2 regions of the Pseudoalteromonas undina genome follow, and region 2 is predicted to be linked to the other one. Evidence: predicted binding sites of a transcription regulator. Region 2 holds the regulator's gene; the other holds the start of a gene.
What was found. Region 2 encodes FliA, which starts transcription of late flagellar genes. Its sites were predicted from a motif close to CTAAAGNTNNNNNNNNNNNNGCCGATA; they were not measured.
Positions count from the first base shown of each region.

Region 1: pomA (flagellar motor protein PomA) is a predicted target of FliA. The motif match lies at 13,158-13,184, and genes of this name have one in related genera.

Region 1 covers NZ_AHCF03000002.1:586,306-605,647, forward strand. Annotated here, with positions in the region: gene glyA (serine hydroxymethyltransferase) at 1-610, shown strand, start outside; gene nrdR (transcriptional regulator NrdR) at 718-1,167, shown strand; gene ribD (bifunctional diaminohydroxyphosphoribosylaminopyrimidine deaminase/5-amino-6-(5-phosphoribosylamino)uracil reductase RibD) at 1,170-2,297, shown strand; gene PUND_RS03350 (riboflavin synthase) at 2,322-2,975, shown strand; gene ribBA (bifunctional 3,4-dihydroxy-2-butanone-4-phosphate synthase/GTP cyclohydrolase II) at 3,004-4,116, shown strand; gene ribH (6,7-dimethyl-8-ribityllumazine synthase) at 4,210-4,674, shown strand; gene nusB (transcription antitermination factor NusB) at 4,690-5,100, shown strand; gene thiL (thiamine-phosphate kinase) at 5,189-6,163, shown strand; gene PUND_RS03375 (phosphatidylglycerophosphatase A family protein) at 6,160-6,645, shown strand; gene PUND_RS03380 (ligand-binding sensor domain-containing diguanylate cyclase) at 6,677-9,763, shown strand; gene dxs (1-deoxy-D-xylulose-5-phosphate synthase) at 9,826-11,688, opposite strand; gene ispA ((2E,6E)-farnesyl diphosphate synthase) at 11,803-12,690, opposite strand; gene xseB (exodeoxyribonuclease VII small subunit) at 12,693-12,935, opposite strand; gene pomA (flagellar motor protein PomA) at 13,238-14,005, shown strand; gene PUND_RS03405 (flagellar motor protein MotB) at 14,008-14,928, shown strand; gene PUND_RS03410 (hypothetical protein) at 15,084-15,572, shown strand; gene PUND_RS03415 (DNA topoisomerase III) at 15,644-17,584, shown strand; gene PUND_RS03420 (M20 metallopeptidase family protein) at 17,613-18,923, opposite strand; gene PUND_RS03425 (tetratricopeptide repeat protein) at 19,033-19,342, shown strand, end outside.
Region 2 covers NZ_AHCF03000003.1:545,623-559,918, reverse strand. Annotated here, with positions in the region: gene PUND_RS06220 (DUF2802 domain-containing protein) at 1-378, opposite strand, end outside; gene PUND_RS06215 (chemotaxis protein CheW) at 397-894, opposite strand; gene PUND_RS06210 (chemotaxis protein CheW) at 916-1,638, opposite strand; gene PUND_RS06205 (ParA family protein) at 1,642-2,412, opposite strand; gene PUND_RS06200 (flagellar motor protein MotB) at 2,425-3,387, opposite strand; gene PUND_RS06195 (flagellar motor protein) at 3,393-4,157, opposite strand; gene PUND_RS06190 (protein-glutamate methylesterase/protein-glutamine glutaminase) at 4,150-5,301, opposite strand; gene PUND_RS06185 (chemotaxis protein CheA) at 5,355-7,571, opposite strand; gene PUND_RS06180 (protein phosphatase CheZ) at 7,586-8,353, opposite strand; gene cheY (chemotaxis response regulator CheY) at 8,370-8,753, opposite strand; gene PUND_RS06170 (RNA polymerase sigma factor FliA) at 8,794-9,504, opposite strand; gene PUND_RS06165 (MinD/ParA family ATP-binding protein) at 9,531-10,391, opposite strand; gene flhF (flagellar biosynthesis GTPase FlhF) at 10,384-11,871, opposite strand; gene flhA (flagellar biosynthesis protein FlhA) at 11,893-14,001, opposite strand; gene flhB (flagellar biosynthesis protein FlhB) at 14,073-14,296, opposite strand, start outside.

The DNA.
Region 1 (19,342 bases), on a different contig from region 2:
CCCTGTGCCATTTGCTCACGTTGTAACAACCACAACACACAAAACATTAGCCGGCCCTCGCGGTGGTTTAATCATTTCTGCGTGTGGCGATGAAGATATTTACAAAAAGCTAAACAGCGCTGTTTTCCCAGGTGGCCAAGGTGGTCCTTTATGTCATGTTATTGCTGCTAAAGCGGTGGCATTTAAAGAAGCACTTCAACCTGAATTTAAAACATACCAAACTCAAGTTGTTAAAAATGCTCAAGCAATGGTTGCAGTATTACAAGAGCGCGGCTACAAAGTAGTATCAGGTAAAACTGACAACCACTTATTCTTACTTGATTTAATCGATAAAGATATCACAGGTAAAGATGCAGATGCTGCCCTAGGTAATGCGAATATCACGGTTAACAAAAACTCAGTACCGAACGATCCTCGTTCACCATTTGTTACTTCTGGTTTGCGTATTGGTTCACCAGCAATCACTCGTCGTGGCTTTAAAGAAGCTGAGTCAAAAGAGTTAGCTGGCTGGATCTGTGACGTGCTAGACAACATCGAAGATGAGTCAGTACAAGCGCAAGTAAAAGAAAAAGTGAAAGCAATTTGTGCAAAATTACCTGTTTACGCTTAATCCAAGAGTAAAACAGTAATTTAGATCACAACTGCACACATTTTTGTTATGATAATGGCCGCTATTATAGCGGCCATTTTTTGTTTTTAAAACGGAAACACACAGTTATGCATTGCCCATTTTGCACCGCCAAAGATACTAAAGTTATTGATTCTCGCCTGGTCGGCGGGGGACACCAAGTACGTAGACGTCGTGAATGTAATGAGTGCCACGAACGGTTTACCACCTTTGAAGGGGCTGAATTAGTCATGCCGCGAGTGATTAAGCAAGATGGCAGTCGTGAACCGTTTAATGAAGATAAGTTACTAAATGGCTTAACTCGCGCTCTTGAAAAACGCCCCGTAAGTACCGAACAAGTTGATGAAGTCGTTAATATAATTAAATCCCAGCTGCGAGCCACCGGCGAGCGTGAAGTGTCTAGCCATTTGGTGGGTGAGTGTATTATGGAAGCGCTGAAAAAATTAGATAAAGTAGCCTATGTAAGATTTGCCTCAGTATATCGCTCGTTTGAAGATATACGTGAGTTTGGTGAAGAAATAGCTCGCTTAGGAGAGTAGTAATGACCATGCAAAGCTCGTTTTCAGAGGATGATAAACGTTATATGGCACGTGCCATTGAGCTGGCAAAAAAAGGGCGCTTTACCACCACTCCTAATCCTAATGTAGGCTGTGTACTCGTAAAAAATAATAAAGTAATAGGTGAAGGGTTTCATCAGTTAGCGGGTCAAGGTCACGCAGAGGTAAACGCACTGACTATGGCTGGCGAAAATGCAAAAGGCGCAACCGCTTATGTAACACTTGAGCCTTGCAGTCATTATGGTCGAACACCGCCATGTGCTGAAGGGCTAAAAGCAGCAGGTGTAAAAAAAGTGGTTGCTGCTATGGTTGACAGCAACCCGCAAGTTGCAGGCAAAGGCCTGAAAATTTTAGCGGATGCTGGTATAGAAGTCGCTTACGGATTACTTGAAGAGCAAGCTCGCGCATTAAACCTTGGGTTTTTTAAGCGCATGGAGCAGGGATTACCCTTTGTAACCTGCAAAATGGCCGCCAGTATTGATGGTAAAACAGCGCTTAAAAATGGCCAAAGTAAATGGATAACTGGGCCCGCTGCGCGCCAAGATGTGCAGCTTTATCGTGCTCAGAGTTGTGCAATTTTAACTGGTGCTGATACAGTCTTGATGGATGATGCAAAACTAAATGTACGCCCAGAAGAACTTCCGCACTCTTTACCGACCAATTTACCACTGCGCCAACCTGTTCGCGTTATTATTGATTCCCAAAACAGACTTACCCCTGAACTTGCCTTATTTTCAATTCAAAGTGAGGTGATAATATTCACCACTCGGGTTGATAAATCGCATCAGTGGCCTCATTTTGTTAAACAGATCGAAGTCCCCGAAAAGAACAATAAAGTAGACTTACAAGCAGCGCTGCAAAAGCTAGCGCAATTACAGTTTAATAATGTGTGGTTAGAAGCGGGTGCCACATTGGCCGGAAAAATGGCTGAACTTGATTTAATTGATGAGTTTGTTTTTTATATTGCCCCTAAGTTAATGGGTAGCGATGCAAGAAGTTTACTGAATTTCCCAGAGTTAATGAGTATGCAAAATACCATTAATTTAACTTTTAATGAGTGTGTGCCAATTGGTGATGATTTACGTATCACAGCACACAAAAAAGCTCATTAATCATTTTATATAAAGAGTAGCACTATGTTTACTGGAATAGTTGAAGCGACAGGTAAAATTGCGTTATTACAAAAAAAACAAGGTGATTTAGCTATTCGTATTCAAAGTAAAAACCTTGATATGAGTGATGTTAAGTTAGGTGACAGTATTGCAACCAACGGTGTATGCCTCACTGTTGTTGATAAGCATATAGATGGCTTTAGTGCTGACTTATCAAATGAAACGATTAGCTTAACGGGGTTTGCACATTACGCTTTAGGGCAAACAGTTAACTTAGAAAAGGCGATGCAACCTGTATCGCGCCTCGGGGGGCATTTAGTGTCTGGTCATGTTGATGGTATTGCCACTATCACAGCAATAAATACCAATGCACGAGCAACCGAATATTGGTTAGCCACCGACGAAAATTTAATGAAATACATTCCTTATAAAGGGTCTGTGTGTATTGATGGTATTAGCTTAACGGTCAATGCAGTTGAAGGTAATAAATTTAAACTAACGATTGTGCCACACACCAGCGGGCAAACGACCATAGCCGATTTTCAAGTCGGTACCAAAGTGAATCTAGAGGTCGACCAAATAGCACGTTATTTAGAGCGCCTTGTAAAGGGAGCTGAGCATCCTACTGGTTCAGATATTTCGATGAGCTTACTCGCTAAAGCGGGCTTTATAAAATAACGATATTGACAACTTATACGAGCAACTTATGAATTTAAACAGCGCACAAGAAATAATAGATGACATTAAAGCCGGTAAAATGGTTATTTTAATGGACGATGAAGACAGAGAAAATGAAGGCGATTTAATTATTGCTGCTGAGCACATAAGTGCAGAAGCAATTAACTTTATGGCGACTCATGGCCGTGGGTTAATTTGTTTAACCATGACCCAAGAGCGTTGCTCGCAACTTGATTTACCGCTGATGGTTAAAAATAACGGTGCTGCATTCTCGACCAACTTTACTATGTCTATTGAAGCATCAAAAGGGGTTACGACGGGGATTTCTGCAGCGGATCGTGCTCGCACTGTTCAAGCTGCAATTGCTAAAGGCGCAGTGCCAAGTGATATTGTACAGCCTGGGCATATTTTCCCTATTATGGCGCAACCTGGCGGCGTATTAACGCGCGCAGGGCACACTGAAGCTGGCTGTGATTTAGCGCGTTTAGCGGGACTTGAGCCGTCATCAGTGATTGTAGAAATTCTAAATGAAGATGGCACCATGGCGCGCCGCCCTGATTTAGAAGTATTTGCTAAGCAACATGATATTAAAATTGGCACCATTGCTGATTTAATCGAATACCGTAACTTAAATGAAACCACTATTGAGCAAGTTGCAAAATGTAAATTGCCAACTGAGCATGGCGAATTTGACTTAGTAACTTACAAAGACACCATTGACGGGCAGCTGCACTATGCATTGCTTAAAGGTGAAATAAAACAACAAGAACCAACGTTAGTGCGAGTGCACTTACAAAGTACCTTTAACGATATTTTACTCTCTGATCGTAATGCTGATCGTAGTTGGGGATTATCGCAAGCAATGGCGTATATAGCTGAGCATAATGGCGCTTTAGTCATCTTAGGTAAGCAAGAAAGCACTGACGAATTAGAAGCGACTGTTAAAGCATTCGCTGCAGCTGATGCTGGCGAGAGTGTAACGCCACGCAAATTCCAAGGTACTTCACGTACCGTAGGTGTAGGCTCGCAAATTTTGGCTGATTTAGGTATCCAAAAAATGCGTTTGATGAGTTTACCGAAAAAATATCATGCATTATCAGGCTTCCATTTAGAAGTTGTTGATTACGTAGAGCCACAATAATTACACGCTAGGCTATTATTTTATTTATGTGGTATAATGCGCAGCAATTTTTGCGCAACCGAAATCGCTTAAACTTATTTTTAGGGTTATCAAATGAAAATTATTGAAGGTAATAAATACGCTCCAGGCAAAAAGTTTGCCATTGTCATTTCCCGTTTCAATGACTTTATTGGTAGTAGCTTGCTTGCAGGTGCTGTTGATGAGCTAAAACGTACTGGTGGAGTATCAGAAGATGATATTACCGTAATTTACGTACCAGGTGCGGTTGAATTACCTTTAGCAGCGAAACGCGTTGCAGCAAAAAAAGAATATGATGCAATTATCGCCTTAGGTGTAGTGATCAGAGGGGGCACGCCTCACTTTGATCTCGTCGCTGGCGAGTCAAATAAAGGGCTTGCACAAGTATCACTTGAGTACGATATCCCGGTTGCATTTGGCGTATTAACCACTGAAAGCATTGAGCAAGCAATTGAGCGCGCAGGTACCAAAATGGGTAACAAAGGCGGCGAAGCTGCTTTAGGTGCGCTTGAAATGGTTAATGTGTTAGATAAAATTTAAGTTTAAGGAATTTTTGTGAAACCAGCAGCAAGACGTAAAGCACGTATCTTAGCACTTCAAGCCGTGTATTCATGGCAATTAAGCGGCAATGCAATTGCCGATATCGAACAACAAATGTTGATCGAAAACGATGTGACTAAAATTGATGTTGAATATTTTAAAGATTTAGCGCGTGGAGTTGCAGTAAACCACAAGCAACTAGACGAAGCTGTATCGCCTCATTTAACTCGTCCATTTGATGAATTAGACGAAGTTGAACGTGCAATCTTACGTTTAAGCAGCTACGAGCTTAAATTTCGTGAAGACGTTCCTTACAAAGTGGCTATCAATGAAAGTATTGAATTAGCTAAAATGTTTGGCGCTGAAGATAGCCATAAATTTGTAAACGGTGTACTTGATAAAGCTGTAAAACAGTTACGCAAGTAATAACAACTTTAGCTGATTTTTATTATCAGATGAGTTGTTATAAATAACCGTTAAAAAGGAGAGCCGGCATAGGCCGGCTTTTTTGTGTATGAAGGAATTTGAATTAATTAATCGTTACTTTAAAGGTCGTGGCATTACTCGTCGCGATGTTAATTTAGGGATTGGAGATGACTGTGCGCTTGTCACAGTTCCAGCGAACTGTCAGCTTGCTGTAACCACAGATACCTTAGTTGCTGGGGTGCATTTTTTTCATGATATCTCCCCTCGCGCATTAGGGCATCGAGCTCTTGCTGTTAATTTAAGTGATTTAGCTGCCATGGGCGCAGAGCCTACCTGGGTATCGGTTGCACTTACGTTACCTAGTATCGATCCACAATGGATTGCTGAGCTGACTGATGGCATGCATGAAATTGCTGAGTACTTTAATGTTCAGATCATTGGTGGTGATACCACTCAAGGTCCACTTAGTATTACTATTTGTGCAAAAGGTACAGTTCCTGAAGGCACAGCATTACGTAGAAGTGGTGCAAAAGTGGGTGATTGGATTTTTGTAACCGGTCCGCTTGGTGATGCTGGGTTGGCGATTGAATCGAAAAAACAAGGCTTATCGATTGCACCTGAACACTTAAAAGATATTAATAAACGTTTAAATTTCCCCACGCCACGTGTAGCTGCTGGGCAAGCGTTACGAGGCTTGGCATCGTCGGCCATTGATATTTCCGATGGGTTACTAGCCGACTTAGGGCATGTGCTAAATTTATCACAAGTTAGTGCCACCATTAATATTGAAAATGTCCCCACCTCAGATGCCATGCAAGCGAGTCTTGATTTTGAGCAGCGACTTCCTTTTGTTCTTAACTATGGCGATGATTACGAGTTACTGTATACCGTTGCTGATAGTAACAAGAGTATGCTAGATATTAAGCTGCGCCAATACGGTGTAGAGGCAAGCTGTATCGGGCAAATAAAAAGTGGTGACGGCAATATAGAGTTATTACACCAAGGTGAGAAGTTTGCTTTTGAACATAAAGGTTTTGAGCACTTTTCCAAGGAGCAGGTTTGAATAAAAACCGATTATTTAATTTAAAACGCCCACATCAATTTTTTGGTTTGGGTTTTGGTACTGGGCTTGCACCAAAAGCACCTGGTACATTTGGCACATTGGCAGCATTACCGTTTATTTTTATTACCATGCATTTTCCGCTATGGTTACAAATTGTATTTGCAGTAGTCATAAGTATCTTTGGTATTTGGGCATGTGGAAAAACAGCCGATGACCTTCAAGTACATGATCATCCCTCAATTGTTTGGGACGAAGTTGCTGGTTACTATATTACTATGATTGGCGCAGCACTTAACTGGCAAACATTACTGGTTGGCTTTTTACTGTTTCGCTTTTTTGATATAGCAAAGCCAGGGCCGATTCGCATACTCGATAAACGTGCCCATGGTGGGTTTGGTATTATGGCCGATGATGTACTTGCAGGTATTTTTTCGCTTATTTGTTTGCAAGCATTGATAAAAGTAGGTTTACTACCCTTTTAATTTATTATTTGTTTAACTAGGTGGCAGCACTATGATGCGATTTTTATTGGTTTGTGTACTTATGCTATGTGCCATGCCAAGTACGGCTTCAATTACTGATTACGTAGTTAAACAATGGAATATCAAAGACGGCTTACCCTCACAATCCCTAAAAAGTGTAGTACAAGATAACCAAGGCTATATGTGGCTTGGCACTCAATTTGGATTAAGCCGTTTTGATGGCAATACCTTCACTAATTATAATACCCAAAATAGTTTATTTTTACCCAGCAATGGTATTAATAAGTTATTGATCGATGGCGAAGGATTATTGTGGGTAGGCACTAAGAATGGCCTTGTGGTTATCGATCCTGAAAAGCTAACCGCACAAGAGTTTAATATTAAAGGCCCTGTAAGAGATATTCTTGAAGATTCTCAAGGCAGTATCTGGATAGCAGCTAATGGGCTCTATTATATAGACAGAGGCCAAATAGAACTCCGCGACCAACTAAATAATCCTAGTCCTATTGTAAACGCCACAGCTATCACCCAAATTGTGGGATCGGTCAGTAAAATGGCGCTTTCACCTGAGGGAATTTGGCTGGTTAACGACCGTAATTTATTACGTTTAACGCAAAGCTCGTCTGACTTTTCTAAATTACGCTTAGAACTAACCGCTAAAGTGGCTTTACCCGATCGTTTAGCGCAAACCATTGTTCACGATCTATCGTTTTTAAATGGTAATTTGTACCTAGCTTCTGAGTTAGGGGCTTACTTTTTAGATTTAGATGACGAGCTACGTCCGTTTCCACTGCCCAATGCTAATAACTCAGCTGTGTATAAGTTTATGAGCGATGGTAATGGCGGCTTGTGGATATCAACCTATGGACGTTTATTGTTCAGGGCTAAATCTAATGATTGGCAGTGGGTTGAACCCAGCCAATTAGATCAGAGCATTTGGTTTGCCGATATATTTAGAGATGATGAAAATAACATATGGCTAGCGAGTTTTAGTGAAGGGTTATGGCTTGCTCACGAAGGGCGAATAGAGCGCCATTCAGCCATTTCTAAAATGACCGAAGCGGTGATGGCGATTAGTAAATCACCTGATGGTAAATTATGGATTGCTAATAAAAGTGGCATTGGTTATTTTGATGCCGATAAAACCTTTATCAATGTTATCAATAGTGCCAAGTATGGAAATGCCTCGGTACATGACCTGCAATTTGATGGCGATCGCCTTTATGTTGCTACTGGCAGAGGCTTGTTTTTCTATGAGTCGAACACCTTATATAGTTTCCCTGCTCGTGCGTTGAGCGATAACCCTGTTTTTGCAATTAGCACTTCAACTAAAGGCGGCTTTTGGGTAGGCACCGGACGGGGGTTATATCGTCTAAATTATAATGGCTTAAACCCTTTTGCGTACAATGCGTTCTTAGGTAGTAAGTTTGTTACTTATGTTCTAGATAAACCAAATTTTGGGGTGATTGGTACCAGTAAAGGCGCGTATTACTTTACTGAACGCGGGATAGAAAAAATAGGTGACCAAACCACCTTAGAAAGTGCGTACGTTACTAGCATTTTACACATTAAAGGCGTAGGTATTTTAATTGGTTCGTTGAATGATGGTTTGTTTTATCGCAGTGGACAAGGGCAATGGCAGCAACTAGACGCCGCCAATGGACTGCCATATGGTTCTATATTCAGCTTAGAATACGATGACACCTCAAAGCGAATTTGGGTAAGCACCATGAAAGGGGTTTACCGTATGCCTGTTGAGCAATTTAAAGCCAACATCGAAAGCCTAAAAGTAGAAGAAGTGATCTCTTCATTTGACCGTCAGCTCGATGGTAAAGCCAGCCAATGCTGTAATGGTTTAGGCCATGATGCCGTAGTTGATATGGATAACTCTATTTGGTATCCCAGTTTGCAAGGCGTTGTAGAAATTCCTAAAGACGTAGAGTTATTTGGATTACGCTCACTTAAACCAACTATAGAAACCTTAACGACGCCATCACGAAAGCTCGCAGCTGCTGCGTTAGGTGAAAAACCAGTTCTTGAGACCGATGAGCGTGATGTGACACTTACCTATACCGCGATTGATTATTACGCTCCGGCAAGTATTGAGTTTAGATATAAACTCAATGGACTTGATAACGATTGGCGCTATGCAAATACCCGCAGAGAAGCAATTTATACAAATTTACCCGCCGGTATGTTTTTATTTGAATTAGAAACTAAACGCCAAGGTGAGGATTGGGGTAAAGCGCAATCAGCAGAATATGCGTTTGTGGTACCGGAACGTTTTGGTGAAACTATCTACTTTAGGTTACTGATCACCAGTGGTTTCGTACTGCTGTTTTATTTAGTGTTTTGGGTCTTTAAAGTTCAAGAGCGACGCAAGCAACAGGTACTCGAAGGGCTTATTACTGAACGAACCCTAGAGCTTCGCCAAGCGAATGATAAATTAAACCAAGTAAATTCTCAGCTTAAACTTGTTAGTCACTCTGATGAGCTAACTGGGCTGAGAAGTCGTCGTTTCTTGTTTGATCAACTACCAAAAGATATTGAGCATTTTCAGCGGAACTCGCAGTCATTGCAGGCTCAAGGTAAATCTTTGGTGTTGTTAATTATTAATCTAGATAACTTTAGCCGCATTAACGATGCTTATGGTCCTATTGCTGGAGATAGTTGTTTACAACAAGTAGCGGCGTTACTTAACTCGCGTACTCAAGGTTCTGATTATGTTGCCCGTTGGAGTGGTGATGAGTTTTTACTGTTGTTGCGCGATTTTAAGTGTAATTTAATCGACAGCTATGTATCTGAATTATGCCAAGCTATTGCCGATTATACTTTCCAGCTTCCTAACGGTGAAACAACCAATATAACAGCGTCAGTGGGTTGGTCTTTCTATCCGCTACCCCTGTTAGGTGGGCAAGTTATTAGCTGGGAAACATCGATTAATTTAGCTGACATCGCGTTACATCAAGTTAAAAAACGCGGCGGCGATGGCGTCGCTAATATTACTTTTGACGAGCAATTAGACGCATTTGAGTTTGAGCAAAACCCCAATGTTGAACAGCAAATTGGTTTGTTACAAAGTAATGGCTTAGCCGATATTAAGGTATGGATGCGCTAGAGATTATAAGTGAGCAATAAAAAAGGAGCCAAAGGCTCCTTTTTTATTAAACACTATAAGTATTAGCTCATAAATGCTTTAATTGAAGTTAATATACCTTGTCCACCTAACCCCATTTCATCATGCATTTGCTGTTGTGTACCGTGTTTAATAAATTCATCCGGTATACCTAAGTTAAGTATTTTTACAGCCGCTTTTTGGGTAGCTAAATACTCATTAACCGCCGAACCTGCACCACCAGAAATTGCATTATCTTCAAGTGTTACAATGATATCGTGGTTAGCGACAAGTTCATCAATTAACCCGGTATCAAGTGGTTTGATAAATCGCATATTAACTAAAGTGGCATTGAGCTCATCAGTGGCTAATTGGGCGTTTTCAAGCAAGGTACCAAATGACAATATAGCTACTTTAGCACCTTGTTTAATTACGTTAGCTTTACCAATTTCGAGCTGTTGCATAGCGCTTTGAATTTCTGCTGTGCCCGCACTGCCACGCGGGTAGCGCACAGCGACTGGGCAATTGGCTTGATAGCCAGTGTATAGCATTTGACGGCATTCGTTAGTATCGCTAGGTGCCATAATAACCATGTTAGGAATACAGCGCATAAAGCTTAGGTCATAGGCGCCTTGGTGAGTTTCACCATCGGCTCCGACAATACCTGCGCGGTCAATAGCAAATAATACCGGTAGGTTTTGCAATGCAACGTCGTGAATTAATTGGTCATACGCACGTTGTAAAAAGCTAGAGTAGATAGCCACAACGGGTTTTAACCCTTCACAAGCAAAACCTGCAGCAAGGGTTACAGCGTGTTGCTCAGCAATTGCCACATCAAAATATTGTTCAGGGTGTTCTTTAGAAAAACGCACCATCCCCGAACCTTCACGCATCGCAGGGGTAATTGCCATCAATTTGCTGTCTTGCTCTGCCATATCGCAAAGCCAATCACCAAATACATTTGAGAAAGTGGCCGCACTTGGCTTAGATTTTGGTAAACTTGAAGTTGCAGGATCAAATTTTGGTACACCATGATAACCAATCGGATCGGCTTCTGCGGGCTTGTAACCTTTGCCTTTTTGGGTTTTTATATGTAAAAGTTGTGGGCCTTTTAAGTTACGCATGTTACGCAGCGTATCAACCAGCATGTTCACATCATGGCCATCAATTGGACCAATGTAATTTAGGCCTAATTCTTCAAAAAAAGTACCCGGGATCATCATCCCTTTAATGTGTTCTTCCATACGGCTGGCAAGTTCTTTTACCGGCGGTACACCAGAAAGAAGCTTTTTACTGCCTTCGCGGATGTTGGTATAAAAGCTACCTGATAAAATACGCGCAAAATGATTGGTTAACGCGCCGACGTTTTCAGAAATCGACATTTCGTTATCGTTCAAAATAATCAACATATCTGATTTAACATCACCTAAGTGGTTCATCGCCTCAAAGGCCATACCTGCGGTAATTGCGCCATCGCCTATCACCGCCACGGTTTTACGACCTTTGCCTTCTTTTTGCGCAGCAATAGACATACCCAGCGCCGCTGAAATAGAGGTACTTGAATGGCCAACACTAAACGTATCGTATTCACTTTCGTCTCTAAATGGAAATGGGTGCAATCCATCTTTTTGACGAATGGTGTGCATTTGGTCACGACGTCCCGTCAGTATTTTATGTGGGTAGGCTTGATGACCTACATCCCAAACTAAACGGTCGTCGGGAGTGTTGTACACATAATGTAATGCAACGGTAAGTTCTACGGTTCCTAAACCAGACGCTAAATGGCCGCTACTTTGCGATACTGAATTGAGTAAGTAATCACGCAATTCATGGCTAAATGCAGGAAGCTTATCTTGTGCTAAGTCTCGCAAGTGGGCTGGTTCGTTCACCAAATTAAGTAATGGATACTTGCTGCTATCAAGTGTCATGGTTTTTTATATATCCTTCGCTAATATTAACTTCCCTCAAAAAAGCTAAGTTTAAGAGGCGACTTAATATTTAGTAATAATTTTGTTCTAAGAGTTAATACGTTTTAGCCATGTTTAATGGTCACGTTCAATTAAATAGTTTGCCAGTGCCGCTAAGTCGCTTGTGTCTGCGTCAATATTGGCTAACGCCTCATGGGCTTGCTGTATCAAATTTAGTGCTTTTTGCTTAGCACCTAGCATACCTAATAAAGCGGGATATGTCGCTTTATTCGCAGCAATATCTGACCCTTGAGGCTTACCTAAAGTCAGTGTGTCGCCCTCAACATCTAAAATATCGTCATGAACCTGAAAGGCCAGTCCGATAGCATACCCAAAAGTAGATAAGTTATCTAAAGTGTGTTGGCTAATATTAGGGGCACAAAGTGCGCCCAAAGTAATCGCACAATTTATTAATGCGCCTGTTTTAAGTTTATGAATACGTTCTAATTCATCAACCGTAATAACTTTATCTGTTGCTGCAATATCGCGGCCTTGTCCGGCAACCATTCCTTGCAAGCCTGAAGCATGTGCTAATTCTGCAATCATTTTTAACTGAGCTTCTGTTGAGCATTTAAATGTGTGCTTAGCAATAAGCTCAAACGCTAAGGTTTGCAGTGCGTCACCTGCTAAAATAGCTTGTGCTTCACCATAGACAATATGACATGTAGGACGGCCACGACGTAAATCATCGTCATCCATAGCGGGTAAATCGTCATGCACTAATGAATAACTATGAATGCATTCTATCGCTGCTGCCAGCACATCTAAATCACGTTTTTCAGCACCGAGCATTTTGCCTGTGGTATAAACCAAAAAAGGGCGTAATCTCTTCCCGCCATTCATTAGACTATAATGTGTGGCTTCTTTTATAGTGTTGTCGCTTTCAAGAGGTTGTTCGAAATAAAGGTTGAGTGTATTGGCTACATCATCTTGAGCGAGCTTTATTTGTTCTTTTATGCTCACAATTATTCCAAATCGTTATCAAATTGAGTAAGCGGTGCTTTTTCGTCATTACCCATTAATATCGACACCTTTTGCTCGGCTTGTTGAAGTTTACCGGAAGACGCACTGGCTAATGCAATGCCGCGCTCAAATTGCTTTAAAGACTGTTCAAGCGATAAATCACCTTGTTCCATTTCACTGACAATTGTTGTTAATTCTTCTAGTGCTTGTTCGAAACTTAAATTTTCAGGTTTTTTAGTCGCCATCTTTATTTTCAACTTACATAATAAATTTAGACGCCAATTTTAGGGGGAATGCTAAACTAGGTCAAAGAATGTTATGTTTTTTTGATAGATAAATGCTGTTAATTGGGTTTTACTGCGCTTCAGCGTTATTTTTTAAATTATAAATTCTGATTAGTTAGATTGATTCCCTATGTTGATCTAAAATAGGACTAATCGTAATTTTATCGTTTATCATAAAAATCACTTAAGTATTTCAGTATCTTGCCGATATACATTTAATAACAACGCTTGCGAAGAAAAAATATAAAACCTTTGGAGGGAATGTGGATTTAGCAACCATTATTGGGATCCTTGGCGCAATTGGCTTAATTGTCATGTCCATGTTTATGAGTAGTAGCGGTGAAGTCGGTATGTTTTACAATACCCCTTCAGTGGTTATTGTATTTGGTGGCTCCCTTTTTATCGTTTTATCCAATTTTACTATGTCGCAATTTTTAGGCATTGGTAAGGTTTGTGCTAAAGCGTTTATGTTTAAAATTGAACCCCCTGAAGCGTTAATTGAAAAGGCGGTTGAGCTAGCAGATTCTGCCCGAAAAGGCGGGTTTCTAGCATTGGAAGAGGCTGAAATTCCAAATCCATTTATGCGCAAAGGCGTTGATATGCTCGTGGATGGACATGATGCGGATGTAGTGCGTGCAACATTACAAAAAGATATTTCCCTGACGACGACTCGTCATGAAATGGGCGCAAGCTTATTTAAGTCGCTAGGTGATATTGCTCCCGCAATGGGGATGATTGGTACATTAATCGGCTTGGTGGCTATGTTATCAAATATGGATGATCCAAAAGCAATCGGCCCAGCCATGGCGGTAGCCTTGTTAACAACGTTGTATGGGGCATTTTTGGCGAATGTTGTCGCCATTCCTATTCAGGTCAAACTTGAATTGCGTAAAGATGAAGAAGCAATGAACCAGCGACTTATTTTGGATGCGGTATTAGGCATCCAAGATGGCCAAAATCCTAAAGTAATTGAAGGGATCTTGAAAAATTATTTGGCTGAGTCTAAACGCGCGGTAAACACTGAGGAATAGTTATGTCTGATGAAGAGTGTAAATGCCCACCCCCAGGGTTACCTGCATGGATGGGGACATTTGCCGATTTAATGTCGCTATTAATGTGCTTTTTTGTACTCTTACTCGCGTTTTCTGAAATGGATGTGCTTAAATTTAAGCAAATTGCAGGTTCTATGAAGTTTGCTTTTGGTGTACAAAATAAAATTGAAGTTAAAGATATTCCAAAAGGCACCTCAGTTATTGCGATGGAGTTTACTCCAGGTAAACCTGAGCCAACCCCCATTGAAACTATTCAGCAACAAACAGTTGAAATGACTCAGCAAATGCTAGAGTTTCAGGCGGGCGATGAAAGCTCAGCTGGCGGACGGCAAGAACAACGCGGCGAAAAACGAGGTGGTGAGTCTAGCAGCACCTCTGAGGAAGTTGCTTCAGCGCCTTCAGTTTCTGCTGCCGATCAAGAGCAAATAAATGACTTAGTTAAAAAAATTGCACAACAGCTTGAAAAGCAAATTATTGATGGAGCTATTGAGCTTGAGTCATTAGGTCAGCAAATCATTATTCGTATTAGAGAAAATGGTTCGTTTCCATCGGGCAGTGCGTTTTTACAACCCCAGTTTAAACCTATCATTCAGGATATTGGCCGGTTATTAAAAGATGTGCCAGGTGAAATCACCGTCTCCGGTCACACTGATGACTTTCAAGTTTCTAATGAACTTTATATTAATAACTGGGATTTATCCTCTAAACGAGCTGTTGCGGTAGCAAGTGAACTGCAAAAAGTTGCTGGTTTTGATAAGACCCGAATGATGGTCGTTGGGCGTGCAGAAACCAGACCTTTAGTGCCGAATGATTCCCGAGAAGATCGAAGACGTAACCGCCGGGTAGAAATATCAATTTTACAAGGCAAGGCGAAAGAATCAGATCCTATTGATATTAGATAGAATTTATTGGTTTTGTCCCCTTTTTTAGCATAGAATGCATTTCTCTTAACAGATGTAATTAAAAGTGGAGTGAGCATGTTAAATAAATTTTGTAGTATGCCTGGTAATGGCGATGGTACAGACGAAGATAAAAAAGTTAAGTAAGGTTTTTTAGTTTGCCTGAATGGTTTTTGTACTTCGTCAGTATATTAAGTAAAAGCTGGGTTCTTATTCTGACCCCAGCTATTTTGTTGTTTTTTATCCTTAAGGATTATTTAGCCTTAAGGTTTGCTGCTATTACCGCTGCTTTTTTCTTATTTGGTACTATAACTTACTCAAGTTTAATGGCGTTTGATGATGGTATTTATGTATACCGTTATCTTGTATGGGCATTAACAGATATTACTTGGATGGCACTGATTGCTTATTTGGGTTTGAAAGATAAAGTGCATTTGTGGCAATGTGTACTTGGCCAACTTGTGGTTATTGCTGCCCCTATTCTGCAATTATTTCGTTTAGTAGATCGCCACCTTTGGGATTTGTCGTATAGTACTGTTATGTATCAAACGTTTATGCCCTTAATAAATATCGCTACTGTTGTTATATGTTATCTACCGCTTTTATATATTTTTGTTAATAAGCGAAATAAAGCTTTAAGCTTATAACGACAAAAATACCCCTCGTTTAAAATGATATGCTAGACTACTGTTTATATAAACAGTGTTAGAGCTAGATTATGAAACTTTATATTGCTGAAAAACCCTCTTTGGGTCGCGCTATTGCAGACGCACTTCCTAAACCGCATAAAAAGCATGATGGTTATATTGAAGTGGCAAATGGTGATTGCGTATCTTGGTGCATAGGTCATTTGCTCGAGCAAGCAGAACCCGATGACTATGATGAGCGTTTTAAAAAGTGGCAGTTTGAACATTTACCTATTGTGCCTGAGCATTGGCAACTTAAAGCAAAGCCTAAAACTCGTAAACAACTCACTATTTTAAAAAAGCTAATCAAACAAGCAACAATACTTGTACATGCTGGCGATCCTGACCGTGAAGGCCAGTTATTAGTTGATGAAGTTATAGAACAAGCAAAAATCAACCAAGCAAAAAAACAAAATATTCAGCGTTTATTGATCAGTGACTTAAACTTAACGGCAGTTAAAAAGTCACTAAATAGTATGCGTGCTAACCGTGACTTTATTCCTTTGAGCGTTTCTGCTCTGGCGCGGTCTCGTGCTGATTGGTTGTTTGGCATGAACTTGACGCGTGCATACACATTAGCGGGGCAAAAAGCGGGATTTGGTAATGTATTGTCGGTTGGGCGAGTGCAAACACCCATTTTGGGCCTAGTAGTTAATCGCGATAACGAGATAGCAAATTTTGTATCAAAACCATTTTATGAAGTACTTACTCACCTTGATACACCTAAGGAGCAATCATTTACTGCTAAGTGGATACCAAGTAAAGCGTGTGAACCTTATCAAGATGAAGAGGGCAGAGTGCTTAACAAAGCTTTAGCTGAAAATGTAACTTCACGTATCGCTAATCAACCAGCAAGCGTAACCGCTCTTGAGCAAAAGCAAAAAAAACAAACAGCGCCGCTTCCCTATAATTTGTCTGCTTTACAAATAGATGCCGCTAAAGCGTTCGGAATGCCAGCGCAAAAAGTGCTCGATACTTGCCAGGTTTTATATGAACGTCATAAGTTAATTACTTACCCACGCTCAGATAATCGTTATTTACCAAAAGATCATCACCAAGATGCAGCTGCGATACTAAAAGCGATTGCAGTAAATGGAGGCCAAAAAGCAGAATTTGTTAATGGAGCAGATGCAAAAAAACGAAGTAAATGTTTTAACGATACAAAAGTAGCAGCTCATCACGCGATTGTACCAACAGCTAAACAGTTAAAAACTGTGAGTTTAGCAAGTGATGAAGAAAAAATTTATCAGTTAATAAGTCGACACTATTTAATTCAGTTTTATCCCGATTACATTTATAACGAAACCAAGGTAGAGGTAACTATAGCGGGTGGTTTATTCAAAGCTAATGCAAAACAAGATGTAGACTTGGGTTTTAAATTGCTTATGGGTAAGTCAGAACTTAAAGAAGAAGCAACGTTGCCTTATTTGGAAAAAGGCATGGTACTTACCTGTACTAAAGGTGAGGTGGTGCAGAAGCATACAACTCCTCCTGCTCATTTTACCGATGCAACCTTACTTGCTGCTATGACGGGAATTAGCCGTTATGTAAAAGACTCGCAAATCAAAAAAATATTAAAAGAGACAGATGGCCTTGGTACTGAAGCCACTCGCGCAGGTATCATTGAACTATTATTTAAACGTCGCTTTTTAAAACGTGAAGGAAAAGCAATTAAAGCAACTGAAACAGGTCTGGCACTAATTAGTGTATTACCTGAGGGGTTATCAAGCCCCGATTTAACTGCAAAATGGGAGTCGAGTTTAGGAGATATCGCTCAGCAAGCAATGAGTTATCAGCAATTTATACAGCCTTTGCTAGCTGATTTAACTAATTTTGTAAGCCAAGCAACTAACTGCGATAGTAATGTATTTGCACATTTGCCAAAAACATCGCCTAAGAAGCGTTTTGCTAAACGTACAAAGAAAGCGCCGTATAAAAAGTCGAGTTACAAAAAAAGCCCTGCGGTAAATTAAACTCAGGGCTTGAAAATAACCTTGAAGATTATTGATTGAATAATGCCGCAGCGGCATTGCTCATTGCAGTTATTCCTGTTTGAAGCGCTACTTTATAATCGGGAGCAAATTTACTTGAATGTAATGAAGGGAGTGTTTCGTTATTTTTCATCGCATTTGTATATTGCTGTTGGTTAACTCCGCCTAACCAAAATAAAGTAATGGGGATGTTTTCATCTGTTCTACCATATAGTCCAAAGTCTTCACCAGCCATAACAGCTTTAGTTTCAAGTACATTTTTTACACCAATTGCATCAGCAATGGCACTCCTAACTATATTTGTTTGCTCCGGATTATTGTAAGTAGATGGAATCGATTCACTTTCATGAACATACACTTCTGGGTAGAGCGCTTTTTCTAGACCTGCACTTTGTGCAATACCTGCAGTAATACGTTTAATCGCAGCAATTTGCGCGTTTCTAACTTCCGGGTTATAGCTACGCAGAGTAAGTTGTAGCTTTACTTCATCAGAAATTACATTGTGTTTTGAGCCGCCATGGATAGATCCAACAGTGATCACTGATGGTTCAAGAGGAGATAACTCCCGACTCGTAATTGTTTGTAATGCTAAAATGGTGCGAGCAGCAATAATAACAGGGTCAACAGTCGTATGTGGATAGGCTCCATGGCCTCCTTTACCTTTTATGGAAATATCAACTGAGTCGACGCTTGCCATAGTGTACTCATTTTTCAGAGCAACTTTTCCTGCCGGTACGCTGGCACTAACATGTAAAGCAATAATATGATCAGGTTTTGCGTATTTACTAAATAACCCTTCACTTAGCATTGCTTTTGCACCACCCCCAACTTCTTCAGCTGGTTGCGCAACCATCATTAAAGTACCTTGCCACGACTGTTTATTTTTAATTAGTTGTTGCGCGGTGCCTATAAATGAACTCATATGAATATCATGACCACAACCATGCATAACACCGACTTTGCTACCTTGTTCATTTACTGTGGTAACAGTTGATGCGTATGCTTTTCCTGTTTGTTCTGTGATTGGTAAGCCATCAGTATCAGTTCGAATCATAACGGTGGGGCCTTGGCCATTTCTATATATACCTACAACGCCATAACCGCCAACGCTATTGGTTACATCAAACCCAAGCTTTTGAAGCTGCGAAGCTATTTTTTTACCTGTTTGTTGCTCATGATAAGACAGTTCAGGTGACTGGTGTAAATCTAGATAAAGCTTTTCTATTGCTGGCATACTTTTATTAAGATCCAACTTGAGTGTTTGCGCACTTAATAATGGGCTAACTAATAAACACAGTGCACTCGCATATACTAATTTCATATTTCCCTCGCTACCTTATAATGTATTTAAATGATTTAAATATATGGCTTGTAATTATTATCTTCATCACCATATAAAAACCTAAATAGATGAACATGGCAATAACTCAATGAGCAATAAAGTTAATCTTAACGCACAAAACCTTCAGCAAGTATTAGGTGAAACATCACAACAAAAGTTAGTACTACTGAACTTTTTTTCGCCACAAAGCCCAGAATGTATTAGCCAAGCAGCTATTTTAGATAAGCTAGCCGCCGAATATAATAACTATATAGTTGTTGCAAACTTAGATTGTGATGCAGAGCAAGCTTTGGCCTCGCAACTTGCCCAGCAAGTCGGTTTACAAACTTTGCCTACCTTAGTGTTATTAAAAGACTCAGCTCCAGTTGATGTATTAGCGGGTGCACAAACAGAAAGCC
Region 2 (14,296 bases):
TGAAAACAACAGTTCAGCCTCGGCGCGGGGTAATTCACATTCGCGAATAACCTCATCTAAATCAGCACCTAACTCAACCATTTTTACTGCACGAGAGTATATTTTAGCATCGGGGTCATCGTATTTTTGAGCTGCTTGTTGCTGTATCAGCTCTTGGTTTTGTTGTTCTACCTCAAGCACACGCTTACCAATACTCAGTAAACCGGTTCGCAACTCTGACACTTCGCTACGTAAAATATTAATCTGCTCTGATGAATCTTTAAACTGTTGTAATTGCGCGCCAAGCTCACTCGCATAGCGCTTTTTAAACATCACAATTAAAAGCAGCGAGAATAGTCCAAAAACTAAACCCGCAATAGCAATACCAAGTAATAACATAGTTTTATGTAGAGAAGCTTATATATCGCTTAACTCATCCCATTCGTCATCACTAAGTAGTTTATTTAAATCAACCAGAATAAGTAACTCATTGTCGCGGTTACATACACCTTGAATAAATTTAGCACTTTCCTCTGTACCTACATTTGGCGCACTGTCAATTTCAGAGCTACGTAGGTAAACAACCTCAGAAACGCTATCGGCTAGAATGCCAATCACTTGCTCTTCTGCTTCAATAATTAAAATACGTGAATTATCCGTCGCTTCAATATCAGGTAAACCAAAACGAGAGCGAGTATCAATAACGGTAACAACATTACCACGTAAGTTAATAATACCAATCACATACGAAGGTGCACCTGGTACAGGAGCAATCTCGGTGTAACGCAGTATTTCTTGCACTTGCATTACATTTACGCCATAAGTTTCATCTTCTAGCTTGAACGTAACCCACTGCAAAATCTCATCATTATTATCTGCATTTTTCTTAGCTGACAGTAATTTATCTTCACTCATGCTCTTACCTCGTAATGGTCATTACTTGTGACGGCTATCTAAGCCTTTCTCTAATAGTGCGTTTAAATTATTAACATCTATTAAAGCACACATTTTTTCTTTAATTACTCCAGCAAGCCATGGGCGCTTACTGTTATTTGTACGCCATTTTACATCTTCTTTACTCAATGTAATGTTATTTATTAGTTTTTCTGCTAATAAACCCCATTGGCTATCACCTAAAGTGATGAGATATTGATAATTTAAAGATGCCTCTAACTGCTCATCGTACTTTTCAGGCATAACCCAGCGAGCGGTATCAACAACATTGAGCTTTTCTTCTCGGTTTATCATAACCCCTTTAAACCACTTAGGCTTGCCAAATAAATGATTTACTTCTCCAAGCTCATGAATGCCACCTAAGGCTTTTAGCGGCACCGCTAAAGTAAGCCCTGCCACTTCAAAAAACAGCGCTTGAAACTCACCATCAAAGTAGTCAGCTTCACCACCTACAACCACCTCTTGCTCAGGCACGACGTGTTGCTCTTGGTGGGTGTCAATTTCTACATTCGATACTTGCTTATTAAGCTTTTCAACTTCAACAACAGGCTCAACTATTACTGGTTGTTCTTTTTGCTCTTCATACGTTACCTGCTCAAGCAGTTTAGCAACAGGCTCAAGGTCTTTTGTTGGTTCGTCATCAGATAATAACGCCCCTAAGTACTGAGTGACTACTTTTTCATTAGCAAATAATTGCTTACTCATTTATTAACCTTGTTTTATTAAATATTTAAGTAATGCTTTATAAGCATAGACTCCACGCGCATTTGGGCAAAAATCTACCGGTACTTTTTGCGCTAAACTTGCATCTCTAAATTTAGTATCAACAGGAATAACGCCTGGCCATACTTTTTCTTTATACGTTTCTTGTAATGTTTTATAGGCCTCAAGCGATGCTTTGGTTCGTTTATCATACATAGTTGGAATTATAGTATATTCATAGCTTTTCGCTTGAGAGGTTTGCATTAACTCCATAGTACGCATCATTCTATCGAGCCCTTTAAGCGCCAAGAACTCAGTTTGCACCGGCACTAACACTCTTTCACAGGCGGCAAGCGCATTGACCATCAGCACACCTAAAACAGGTGGGCAATCTAAAATTGCGTAATCGTAATACTCGCTAATTTTAGCCAGTGTTTTTTTTAAAATCAGGCCCATTCCCGTTTTATTACCCATGCTACGGTCAAGTGTCGCGATCGCCATAGTTGCAGGTAAAATATCAAGGTTTTCAATTGTTGAGGGGCATAATGCTTGCAATATTTCTTCGCTTTTCATACTCGAGCCTCGAGTAAAAATATCGTAAACACTGACCTCTAAATCTTCTGAATCAATACCAAAGTAATAGGTTAGTGAAGCATGAGGATCTGTATCAATCAATAACACGCGCTTGCCTTGAAGCGCAAGGATCCCTGCAAGGCTAACCGCTGTAGTGGTTTTGCCTACTCCCCCTTTTTGATTGGCTACTGTCCAAACTTTCACATTACATCCTAATTACTGTTCGTTGCGCGTTGTAACACGGATGCCACCATGCGGTAAACGGATTATTTTTATTGTATCGTCTTGGGCAGGTAGCTCAATTTCTGGCTGACTTTGCTCTGATACTGAAATTGATGATTTCGTTTGTTCATCAGAGGGCTCGGGTGCTAAACCATATTTAGAAAGTGCAATCACGACTTTACGGTTTTCAGCACGCCCAGCTTCGGTATCATTATCGGCAAAGGGCGAGTATTGACCATACCCCTCAATGGCCATACGCGCGGATTCAATGCCCAAACGCTCTAGCTCAACTAATATTGAGGTTGCACGCGCCACTGATAACTCCCAATTAGAACGAAATATTTCATTTCGTATGGTTTCGTTATCTGTATACCCGCGTACTCTTATATAGTTATCGACTGATGCAATGATTGCTTCAATTTTTTTTACAATCTCTTTGGCCTTGTTATGTGCAACAGCACTACCACTGGCAAACAACAATCCGGAATTGAGCTCAATAACCAACCAGTCTTGGCTTAGTTCTAAGCTAGCCTCGCCACTGCGTATCTCATCAATTAGCGACGATTGTAATTTAGCCAATAAACTATCCAGCGGCTTACCTAAGTGGCGTTGACTAATATTGCTATTGTCACTTTGACCATCGAGTAACATTGGGCCTTGCTCTAGCTCTTGAATACTTTCGCCATAGAGAATTTCAGCCTCAGGGGTAACCCTTTCAAGCAATAAAGCATCACCATTTACCCCGTTACCCTGCTTAGAATATTGTTTTGCAGACTTATCAAAAACATGCTCAAGAGAATCAGATAAAACCTTGATGTTGTCTTCTTTGTTTATCGCAATTGCATACAATACAACAAAAAATGCAAACATTATGGTCATATAATCCGCATAAGAAACTAACCAACGCTCAGTATGTTGGCTCTTTAATTGGTGATGACGTAAGCGACGGCGTAACATAGGCGCTAATGGGCCTGTAAAATTGGACGTTCAACGCGGTAGGCTTCAAGCTTTAGTTCAATATTAATAGGGCTCTCACCTTGGCTAATAGCAATTACACCTTCCGCTAACATTTCGTGATAAAGCATCTTTTGTTCAACCCGTTGCTTTAGCTTATTGGCCATAGGTAAAAATAATAAATTAGCCAAACCAACACCATATATAGTTGCAATGAACGCGGTGGCAATACCCGCTCCTAACTGCTCAGGATCGTTAATAAATGACATGGCTTGAATAAGCCCAAGTACCGCACCTAAAATACCAATAGTTGGGCTATACCCACCCATTGCTTCATATACCCGGCTAGCCTCAAGTAATCGTTCTCGCTCAAGTAATAAGTCAATCTCGAGGGTATCGCGTAGTTTTTGCTCTGAACAGCCATCAACTAATAAACTCAGTCCTTTGGCGGCATAGGGATCTGAATGCGCAAGTGCTTCGTTTTCTAATGCTAAATACCCTTCTTGACGGGCTTTATGCGACCAGCGTTTTACTTGCTCAATAGCATCTTCAATATCATGGTCGTCGGTAACAAAAACCCAATGAGTAATACCAAGCATTTTTTTAAATGTATTGGCTGATGTTTGTAGCATCACCGCACCTAATGTACCGCCTAATACAATAATTAGTGCAGGCCCATTAAACAGCGCAGATACCACACCTCCCTCTAAAGAATAACCGATTGCAATAGCACCTAATGCAACCAGTAATCCTAAAACAGAAAGCTTATCCACAGCCAGCCTCTCTTTTTAAACGTGCAGCCACATCATGAAGGCTAATGCTTTCGCTCGCTAAACCTGCACTGGCTATCGCCTGAGGCATACCATAGACAACACAGCTTTTTTCATCCTGAGCCCAAATTGTAGCGCCAGTTTGCTTAAGCATGCGAGCACCATCACGACCATCTGCACCCATGCCTGTCAAAATAATGGCAAGCACATCACCTTGATACGCTTTGGCCGCACTGGCAAAGGTAATATCAACACTTGGTTTATAGTTTACTCGTTCATTTTTATCTTCAAACACACGAAGGGTTCTATTAGAGCCACGTCCTTCTACCATCATTTGCTGGCCACCTGGCGCTAAATAAGCGCACCCAGGTTGTAATCTATCGCCTTGCTGCGCTTCTTTTACCTTAATCTTACACAAGCCATCTAAGCGAGTAGCAAAAGCCGGGGTAAATGCAGCAGGCATATGCTGTATGAGTAAAATAGGGTGTGGAAAATTAGCAGGTAATTGCGTCAAAATAGTTTGCAGTGCAACCGGCCCACCTGTGGATGTACCAATAGCAACTAACTGATACTGCTTACCACTGGCACGCGCTGAGGCACTGCTGCTAGTAGATGCAGGACTCGCATTATTAAAGCTACGATCAGGTTGAACTATCGGCTTTTTAGCAAGGTTAGAAAAGCGCTCAGAGCTGTTTGACGCTGGTTTACTAATACTTGGAGATGGGGCCGTTCTCGTAATTCTTCCAATACGCTGGCGGCCTATTTCCTTAACCTTATTTTGCAATAACTTAATTGCATCATCGTTATTGCGAGCAATATCTTCAAACTTTTTAGGTAAAAAGTCCATCGCCCCAGCATCAAGCGCATCCAAAGTGGCAGATGCCCCTGCTCGTGTTAACGATGAAAACATTAAAATAGGTGTTGGATTACTCGCCATGATCTCTTTCACAGCACTAATACCATCCAGCACCGGCATTTCAACATCCATGGTGATAACATCAGGACGTAACTGAGCTGTTTTTTCGACGGCCTCTCGGCCATTTACAGCAAAGCCTATTACCTCAATGCCGCTGTCTTGTTCAAGAATTTCACTCACTCTGCGGCGAAAAAAGCTTGAATCATCAACTACTAAAACTTTAACAGCCATTTCGCTCTCTTATTCAATGAATGGGTAGGCATAAAGTTTATACCTACTTTTTATTATCCAGCGTAATGCTTTAGCATACTCGGTACATCTAATATCAGTGCAATTCCACCATCAGAGGTAATAGTCGCACCCGCCATACCCGGCGTACCTTGCAATAATGCATCTAGAGGCTTGATCACCACTTCTTCTTGACCTATTAGTGAATCAACAACGAACCCTACTTTTTGAGTCCCTATTTGCACAATAACGACATGCCCTTGTGCTTTTCGCTGACCTCTATCAGCGCCTTTTATAAGCCAATGTTCAAGGTAGAATAATGGAATCGACTTTTTACGAACAATAATCGTTAGCTGGCCATCAACCACATTAGTTTTTGTTAAATCTAAGTGGAATATTTCACTTACACCCGCTAGCGGCAAGGCAAAGGTTTGCTCTCCCACCACCACCATTAAGGTAGGCAATATCGCAAGTGTTAGTGGAACTTTGATTTCTAAAGTAGTCCCTACGCCCATTTCTGATTTTATGTTAACCGAGCCATTGAGCTGAGTGATTTTTGTTTTAACCACATCCATACCAACACCACGGCCAGAAATATCTGAGATTTCTTCTTTGGTTGAAAACCCAGGTGCAAAAATAAGGTTATAAGCTTCAGTATCAGAAAGACGACTCGCTTGGTCGTGATCAAGCACCCCTTTACTAATCGCAATCTTTTTAAGCTTTTCAGCATCCATACCGGCACCATCATCTTGGATGGTAAGTAGAATATGATCACCCTGTTGCGAAGCTGATAAAGTCACCGTACCTGTTCTAGGTTTACCCGCTGCTTCACGAATATCGGGCATTTCAATACCATGGTCGACCGAGTTGCGAACCAAATGCACCAATGGATCGGCCAATGCTTCCACTAAATTTTTATCTAAATCGGTGTCTTCACCGACAAGTAATAAATTAATATCTTTTTTAAGTGTTCGTGCTAAGTCACGTACAACACGAGGAAAACGGCCAAATACTTTTTTAATCGGCTGCATTCGTGTTTGCATTACTGCACCTTGGATATCAGCAGTCACAACATCTAAGTTGGAAATAGCTTTACCCATAGCCTCGCTATCAGAGTTAGTCGCCAAACTTACTAAGCGATTTCGCACAAGTACTAACTCGCCCACCATGTTCATTATTTGGTCTAGGCGTTTGGTATCAACACGTACAGTTGTTTCTGCCGGTGGAGGCGCTGCTTTTTTGGGCGGCGCAGCTTTAGCTGCTTGTGCCGCAGGAGCCGGCTTAGCTGGCTCTGGTTTAGGCTGTGGCTTAGCTGCAGCAACTGGTTCTGGCTTTTTAGCTGCCACTGGTTCAGGTTTACTTACAGGAGCCGGTGTTTCTATCGACTTAGGTGCACCTTTACCATGAAGTTCATCAAGTAAGGCTTCAAACTCGTCGTCACTTATTTCATCATCGCCCGAGCTTTGCTCGTTACTTGGTGGAGCCACAGGAGCTGATGGTGTTTGTTGTGGTGTACTTGCGGTTGCTTGGCTCACTTCGCCAAAGCTGCCTACACCATGAAGTTCATCCAATAAGCTGTCAAATTCATCGTCAGTTATATCACCACTGACATCATTGCCACTTGATGATGATTGTTTTTCTTGTGGGGCTTGCCCTTTTCCATGAAGTTCATCAAGTAGGCTTTCGAATTCGTCTTCGGTTATTTCATCAATCTGAGAGTCTGAGCTACTGCTATCTGGGCCGCTAAATAATTCATCAAAAGCAAACGGGTCTTCTTCAGCATCGTTGCTCGGTTGCTCTGCAACTGGTTCAGGCTCTACCGATGGAGTTTCCACAGGAGCTATATCTTCAACCACAGAATCGCCGGCAAGCTCTTCTGCTGTCGGTGGCTGCCCAAGTTTGTGAAGTACTGCAAGTAATTCTGGATCAGCAGGCTCTGGCTGGTCACGATTTTTAATCGTGGCAAACATTTCATTAATGGTGTCCAGTGCTTGTAAAATCACATCCATTAATTCAGAGTTAACTGTTCTTACACCTTGGCGCAGTAAATCAAACACATTTTCAGCACCATGACATGCATCAACAAGCTCTGTCATAGCCAAAAAGCCAGCGCCACCCTTTACAGTGTGGAAACCGCGAAATATTGCGTTTAGTAGCTCAGTATCATCTGGGTTGTTTTCCAGTTCTACTAACTGTTCAGATAAAAGCTCAAGGATTTCTCCGGCCTCTACTAAAAAGTCTTGTAAAATATCTTCATCGACTTCAAAGCTCATGCAGTACTCTCCTATTAGAAGCCCAAACTTGATAATAGATCATCAACTTCATCTTGATCAGATACAACATCATTACGCGTTTCTTTATCAATAATAGGCCCTTCGGGACCTGCTAGTGTTTGTGCAACAATGGGATCTTCTATTTTTTCTGGTTGTTCAGTTGGTTCAACCTCACCACCTTGCGCTGCAAATGCAGTTAACAGGTGAATTAAACTTTCTTCAACTTCACGGACAAGTTCAATAACACGGCGAATAACCTGACCGGTTAAATCTTGATAGTCTTGAGCCATCAGCACATTAGTCATCAGCATTTGTAACTCATCGGTTTTGTGATGAGAACTGCTCATAAACTTATCAATACTATGGCAAAGTGATTTAAACTCACCAAGCTCTATTTCGCGGTTCATTAAACGATCCCACGTTGGCTTGATATCAGCTATTTCGTCAGCGATTTCTTGTGCTAATGGTAAGCTTGCTTCAACCGCATCCATTGTCTTATTGGCTGCGTTTTCTGTCATTTCCATGACATAGTTAAGGCGTTTTTTTGCGTCAGGGATGGCATCAGTGGTAATGTCTGTTAAACGCGTGTCTAACTCGAAACTTTTTAAAGCTTCGTGCAGTTGACGCGTCAACTTACCCACCTCAGCAAATAACTGTGATTGCTCTTGTGAAGCTGTTTCTAAAATTAACTGATTCGCTTTATCTTGCTCACCATTTTCTAAAAAAACAACTAACTGGCGAGCTTGTTCTAAAGTAATCTGAGGCGCAGCAGGTGCTGACATAAGCCTCTCCCTCTCATTAACCTAAGCGTTCGAACACTTTTTCTAATTTAGTTTTCAATGTACCTGCAGTGAATGGTTTAACAATATAACCATTAACACCTGCTTGGGCCGCAGCAATTATTTGTTCTTTTTTAGCTTCTGCTGTAACCATTAAAACAGGAATATGCTTTAATTTTTCATCAGCTCGAATTGCCCTTAAAAGATCAATACCTTGCATGCCTGGCATATTCCAATCTGTTACAACAAAATCAAACGCTTGATTTTGCAACATAGGCAAAGCAGTTGACCCGTCATCTGCTTCTTGAACATTGGTAAAACCTAAATCGCGCAACAGGTTTTTAATAATACGTCTCATTGTTGAGAAATCATCAACAACAAGAATTTTAATGTTTTTATCCAAAACATCCTCCAGTGAGGCCTGAACCTTTATTTACTTACTTCTAGTTTATCCAGTCATTGATTTTTGCTTTAAGCTTAATCATCGCCTGACCATGTATCTGACTTACACGCGATTCACTTACATCGAGTATATGCCCAATTTCTTTTAAATTCATCTCATCGTTATAGTACAAAGAAAGCACCATTGCATCTTTTTCCGGTAACGACTTTATTGCACTGAGTAAAGACTCATTAAACCGTTCATTTTTAACATTATTGAACGGTTTGTCTAGTGCTAAATCTTGGCCATGAGGTGTAATCACATCGTCATCTATACCAAGGTCTTCAATACCTAACACTTTGCTTACATTTACATCGTTTAAAATATGATGGTACTCATTTAGCGAAATTTCAAGTTTTTCAGCAACTTCACTATCTTTAGGTTCACGGTTTAAACTGTTCTCAAGCGCAACAATAGTTTCTGCAACCAAACGGCTTTTTCTGTGAACTGAACGTGGAACCCAATCGCCTCGGCGCATTTCGTCTATCATCGCACCACGAATACGAATACCGGCAAAGGTTTCAAAGCTTGCGCCTTTGCTTGCATCAAAGTTTTTTGAAGCTTCAATTAAACCAATCATACCCGATTGAATTAAATCATCTAGCTGCACACTGGCCGGTAAACGAGCAATTAAATGGCACGCCACTTTTTTGACTAATGAGGCATGCTTTTCAACAATCATATTTAAATTTTGTGTTGACTGATATCCCATAGCTCTATTCACCGGTATTGTCATTGTTAGTTACTAACTAGTTTCTCAATGAAAAACTCTAAATGACCCGAGGCTTGACTAGGTGTTGGCCACTTAGCAATTTTTGTAGCCAGTGTTTTAAAAGCAATTGCAGCAGGCGACCCAGGAAAAACCTCAACAATTACTTTTTGGCGGCGCGTTGATTTGCGCATATTTTCATCATATGGAACCGTTGCAACCAACTCCATTGATATATCTAAAAATCGGTCGGTAACCTTTGAAAGTTTTGCAAACAATTCCTGCCCTTCGCGTAAACTACGCACCATATTGGCAACAATTTTAAATTTATAAACGCCGTGCTCACGGCTAAGTACTTTAATTAAAGCATAAGCATCGGTAATTGATGTAGGCTCATCACATACCACCACAACCACATCTTGCGCTGCGCGAGAAAAACTCAGCACCATATCGGAAATACCCGCAGCGGTATCAACAATTAAAATATCAAAGTCGGTGTTAAGTTCACTAAATGCACGAATAAGTCCAGCGTGCTCTGAGGGTGATAACTCAACCATACTTTGCGAACCCGATGTTGCAGGCACTATTTTTATGCCTGCGGGACCTTCGACTAAAATATCATCAAGTTCACATTCGCCCGATAAAACATGAGATAAATTACGCTCAACGCGCAGTCCAAGCATCACATCACAATTCGCTAATCCTAAATCAGCATCTAGTACAAGCACACGTTTGCCTTGTTGGCCTAACGCGATTGCCGTGTTAAGGGATACGTTCGTTTTACCCACTCCACCTTTGCCGCCGGTGACAGCGATAACTTTTACGCCGTTATTATTATTCTTGCTCATTTTGCGAAGGCCGCTTGCTTGATCTAAAACTGTGTTAATCATACATCTCTACTGTGCTCGACGCCACTGATTGGTGTCGTGATTGTTGTGCTTTTATTCTTTTTAAATACAATTGCTCAGCTTTTTTTACTAGTTTTTCGGCATTTGCCACTCTAATATCTTCTGGTACTCGCTGACCGTTAGTAAGATACCCTATTGGGAGACGATTTTGAATCGCAATACTAATAATCTCACCTAAACTCAATGACTCATCAAGTTTAGTAAAAATACATCCGCTTAGCTGTACTTTTTTAAAGTGCCTTACTGTTTCTTGTAATACATTAATTTGCGCCGTCGCACTTAATACTAAATAACTACGTATATCAACACGCTGATTACGCATCAAGGTGTTTAACTGCTCGGTTAAGCGTAAATCACGTTGACTCATTCCTGCTGTATCAATTAAGACTAGACGTTTATTTCGTAAATGGTATAAAACTTCTGCTAATTCATTTGCATCTTTGACTTGTTTAACGCCACAGCCAATAATTCGACCATAGGTTGCTAGCTGCTCATACGCACCAATACGGTAGGTATCAGTAGTAATAAGTGCAACTTTATCAGCACCATATTTTTGCGCACCTAATGCAGCTAATTTTGCAACTGTGGTGGTTTTACCTACCCCTGTTGGGCCTACTAGTGCATAAACACCACCTTGGCGAAGAATTTCGTTGTTAGTGGTTTGCATTTGATCTTCAACCATATTCAATAAGGCTTTCCAACCTTGTTGGCGAGATACATCGTCGGGTACAAAGCATGCCATTTGCTCAGCAACCTCTTTATCTATCCCCATACCCACTAAACGGTCAATCATGCATGCACGGGTTGGATCGCGACGTGCCATATCTTGTTGCATTAAACCTGACACTTGATGTTCTAGTAATTGACGAATTGCGTTCATTTCTTCGCGCATAGTACTTATATCACTCGACTCGTTTTGCATCGTTTGCTGACGAGGTGCACTCGGTGAGTCTAAATCGTCAAAACCACTGTCTAAATCATCAAAACCCAAGCTATCAGCTTGAGTACGAGGACGTGCAGATGCGCTTGATTCACGCTCAAACATATTTTTAGGTCGAGATTGCACAGATTCTTGTTCTTGATAATGACCAGAGGTATCAATGCCTGATTGTGAAAACATTGACGCAAGCTCTGCTGAACGAGGACGGGGAGATTGACGTTCTAATAAAGCTTGTAAACTATCAGCTACCTTTGCTTGTGGCTTAGGTTGAGCACGTTGTGGCTCTGGTTTTACAAAATTATGTGAGCTCTGGGTATGTGCAAATGAAGCGCTTTCAGCTGGCTGGCTTTGAGGCTGCTCTGGCGCTTTTGCTGCGGCTTTGTCGTAATCAACAGCAGCAACAATTTCAACGCCATTAGCTAGTTTCTTATTTGACATAATAACCGCATCAACACCGAGCTCTTCTTTTACTTCTTTTAGTGCGGTGCGCATGTCTTTAGCAAAAAAACGTTTAATTTTCATAATTCAAACCCCTTTAAAATCTTATTGTTGGCCTACAGAGCTGACAATCTTGATCTGTCTTTCATCTGGTATCTCTTGATAAGACATCACTCGCAATCCTGGAATGGTGTATTTAACAAATCGAGATAGCACAGTGCGTAACATTCCTGACGTTAGCAATATTGAAGGTTCACCGGCCATTTCTTGATTTTGATGCGCTTCATTCAATGATGTTTGAAGTCTATCAGCAAGTCCTGGTTCTATTCCGGCACCTTCATCACCTGCATTTTGAAGTGACTGATGCAACATCTGTTCCAACTCAGGCGCCAAGGTTATGACAGGGATTTCAGAAGACATACCAACAGCATCTTGAACGATTAATCTACGCAACGATATTCTCACTGCAGCCGTTAATACATCAGGGTCTTGGCTACGAGGGCCATACTCAACAAGGGTTTGAACAATTGAGCGCATATCTCGTATTGCTACCCCTTCATTTAATAAGTTTTGTAGTACTTTAACGATGGTGGTCAGCGGTAATACCTCAGGTACTAGCCCTTCAACTAAGCGAGGGTGACTTTTACCTAACATGTCTAATAAGTTTTGTACTTCTTCGTGGCCAAGCAATAATGCGGCGCTATTGGTGAGTAACTGGCTAATATGAGTGGCCACAACGGTTGCTGAATCAACTACGGTATAACCTAAAGATTGCGCTTCATCTTTTTGATCGGGTTTTATCCATACCGCATCTAAACCAAATGCAGGGTCTGTAGTTTCAATGCCTTTTAGCGGGCCAAACACTTGGCCTGGGTTAATTGCTAATTCATCGCCGTGTTTAAGCTCTCCCTCACCACTTGATACACCCATCATAGTGATGCGATACGCATTTGGATCAAGTTCAAGGTTGTCGCGAATATGTACAGGCGGTACTAAAAAGCCCAGCTCTTGAGATAGTTTTTTACGCACCCCTTTAATGCGGTTTAACAGCTCACCACCTTGTGATTGGTCAACCAAAGGAATTAATCGATAACCTACTTCTAAGCCAATAACATCAACTTGCTGTACATCATCCCAACCCAGTTCTTTTTGTTCTTGTTTAGCCGCAATCCCGGTACCTGAGGCTGCATTTTCAGCTTCTTCGGCCTCAGCAGCCGCCAATTTAAGTTTGTTTTGCTGGGTGTAGTATGCAAGGTAACCTAAAAGCGCCCCTAAGCTTAAAAATGCAATATGCGGCATACCTGGGACTAAACCCATAGTAATGAGGATACCAGAGGCAATAAATAATGATTTTTCGTTTCCTAGCTGCTGCTTAAACTGATCGCCCATATTGTGCGACTCATTTTGACGCGTTACAACAATCGCAGTACCAATTGAAAGTAGTAATGAAGGTAATTGCGCGACTAAGCCATCACCAATGGTCAATAGTGTGTACACTTCCATAGCGCGTGAAAAGCTCAAGTCATGCTGGATCATGCCAACAAATAAACCACCTACAATATTGATCACTAAAATGACGATACCCGCGATAGCATCGCCTTTTACAAATTTACTGGCACCATCCATAGAACCATAAAAGTCGGCTTCACGGGTTACTTCATCACGACGCTCTCTGGCTTGCTCTGCACTAATAAAGCCAGCATTCATATCTGCATCAATCGCCATTTGCTTACCCGGCATGGCATCAAGGGTAAAGCGTGCTGACACTTCAGAAATACGCCCTGCACCTTTGGTAATTACCACAAAGTTTATGATAATTAGAATCAGAAACACCACTAAACCCACGGCGTAGTTACCACCAATCACCACCGAGCCAAATGCTTCAATTACCTTACCAGCGGCATCACCACCATTATGACCCTCAAGAAGTACCACCCGAGTACTGGCTACGTTAAGTGCTAAACGCATGATCGTAGCGATTAACAACACCGCTGGAAACATGCCAAACTCAAGCGGCTTCATGGTATATACGGTGACCAGTAATACAACTAATGCGAGCGCGATATTAAACGAAAATAATATATCAAGCAGAAATGGGGGCAGTGGTAATATAACCATGCCAAGCGCAGCTAAGACTAAAAGCGGTGTACCAACGCCTTTTGCATATTCTTTTTTATCTTTATTAAGTTGTTGTAATACCGCTTTAAATTCCATAACTCTACAATTTCAAAAAATTGACACTACGCTGAAATTGCAATAACTATTCCAAGTTAGTTGGTTAGCGGTTAATACTTAAATTCATCAGGGATTGGCAGCTTTTTATTAAGCGCGACAGGGCGTTTTCCACGGCCTTTTTTAAACCGTTTAAGCTGAAATACATAGGCAAGCACTTGAGCAACTGCAGTAAAGAGCTGATCGGGAATTTGATCCCCTACTTCAGCAGTATGATAAAGCGCTCGCGTTAAGGTAGGCGACTCAACAATGGGCACTTCATTACCCAAAGCAATTT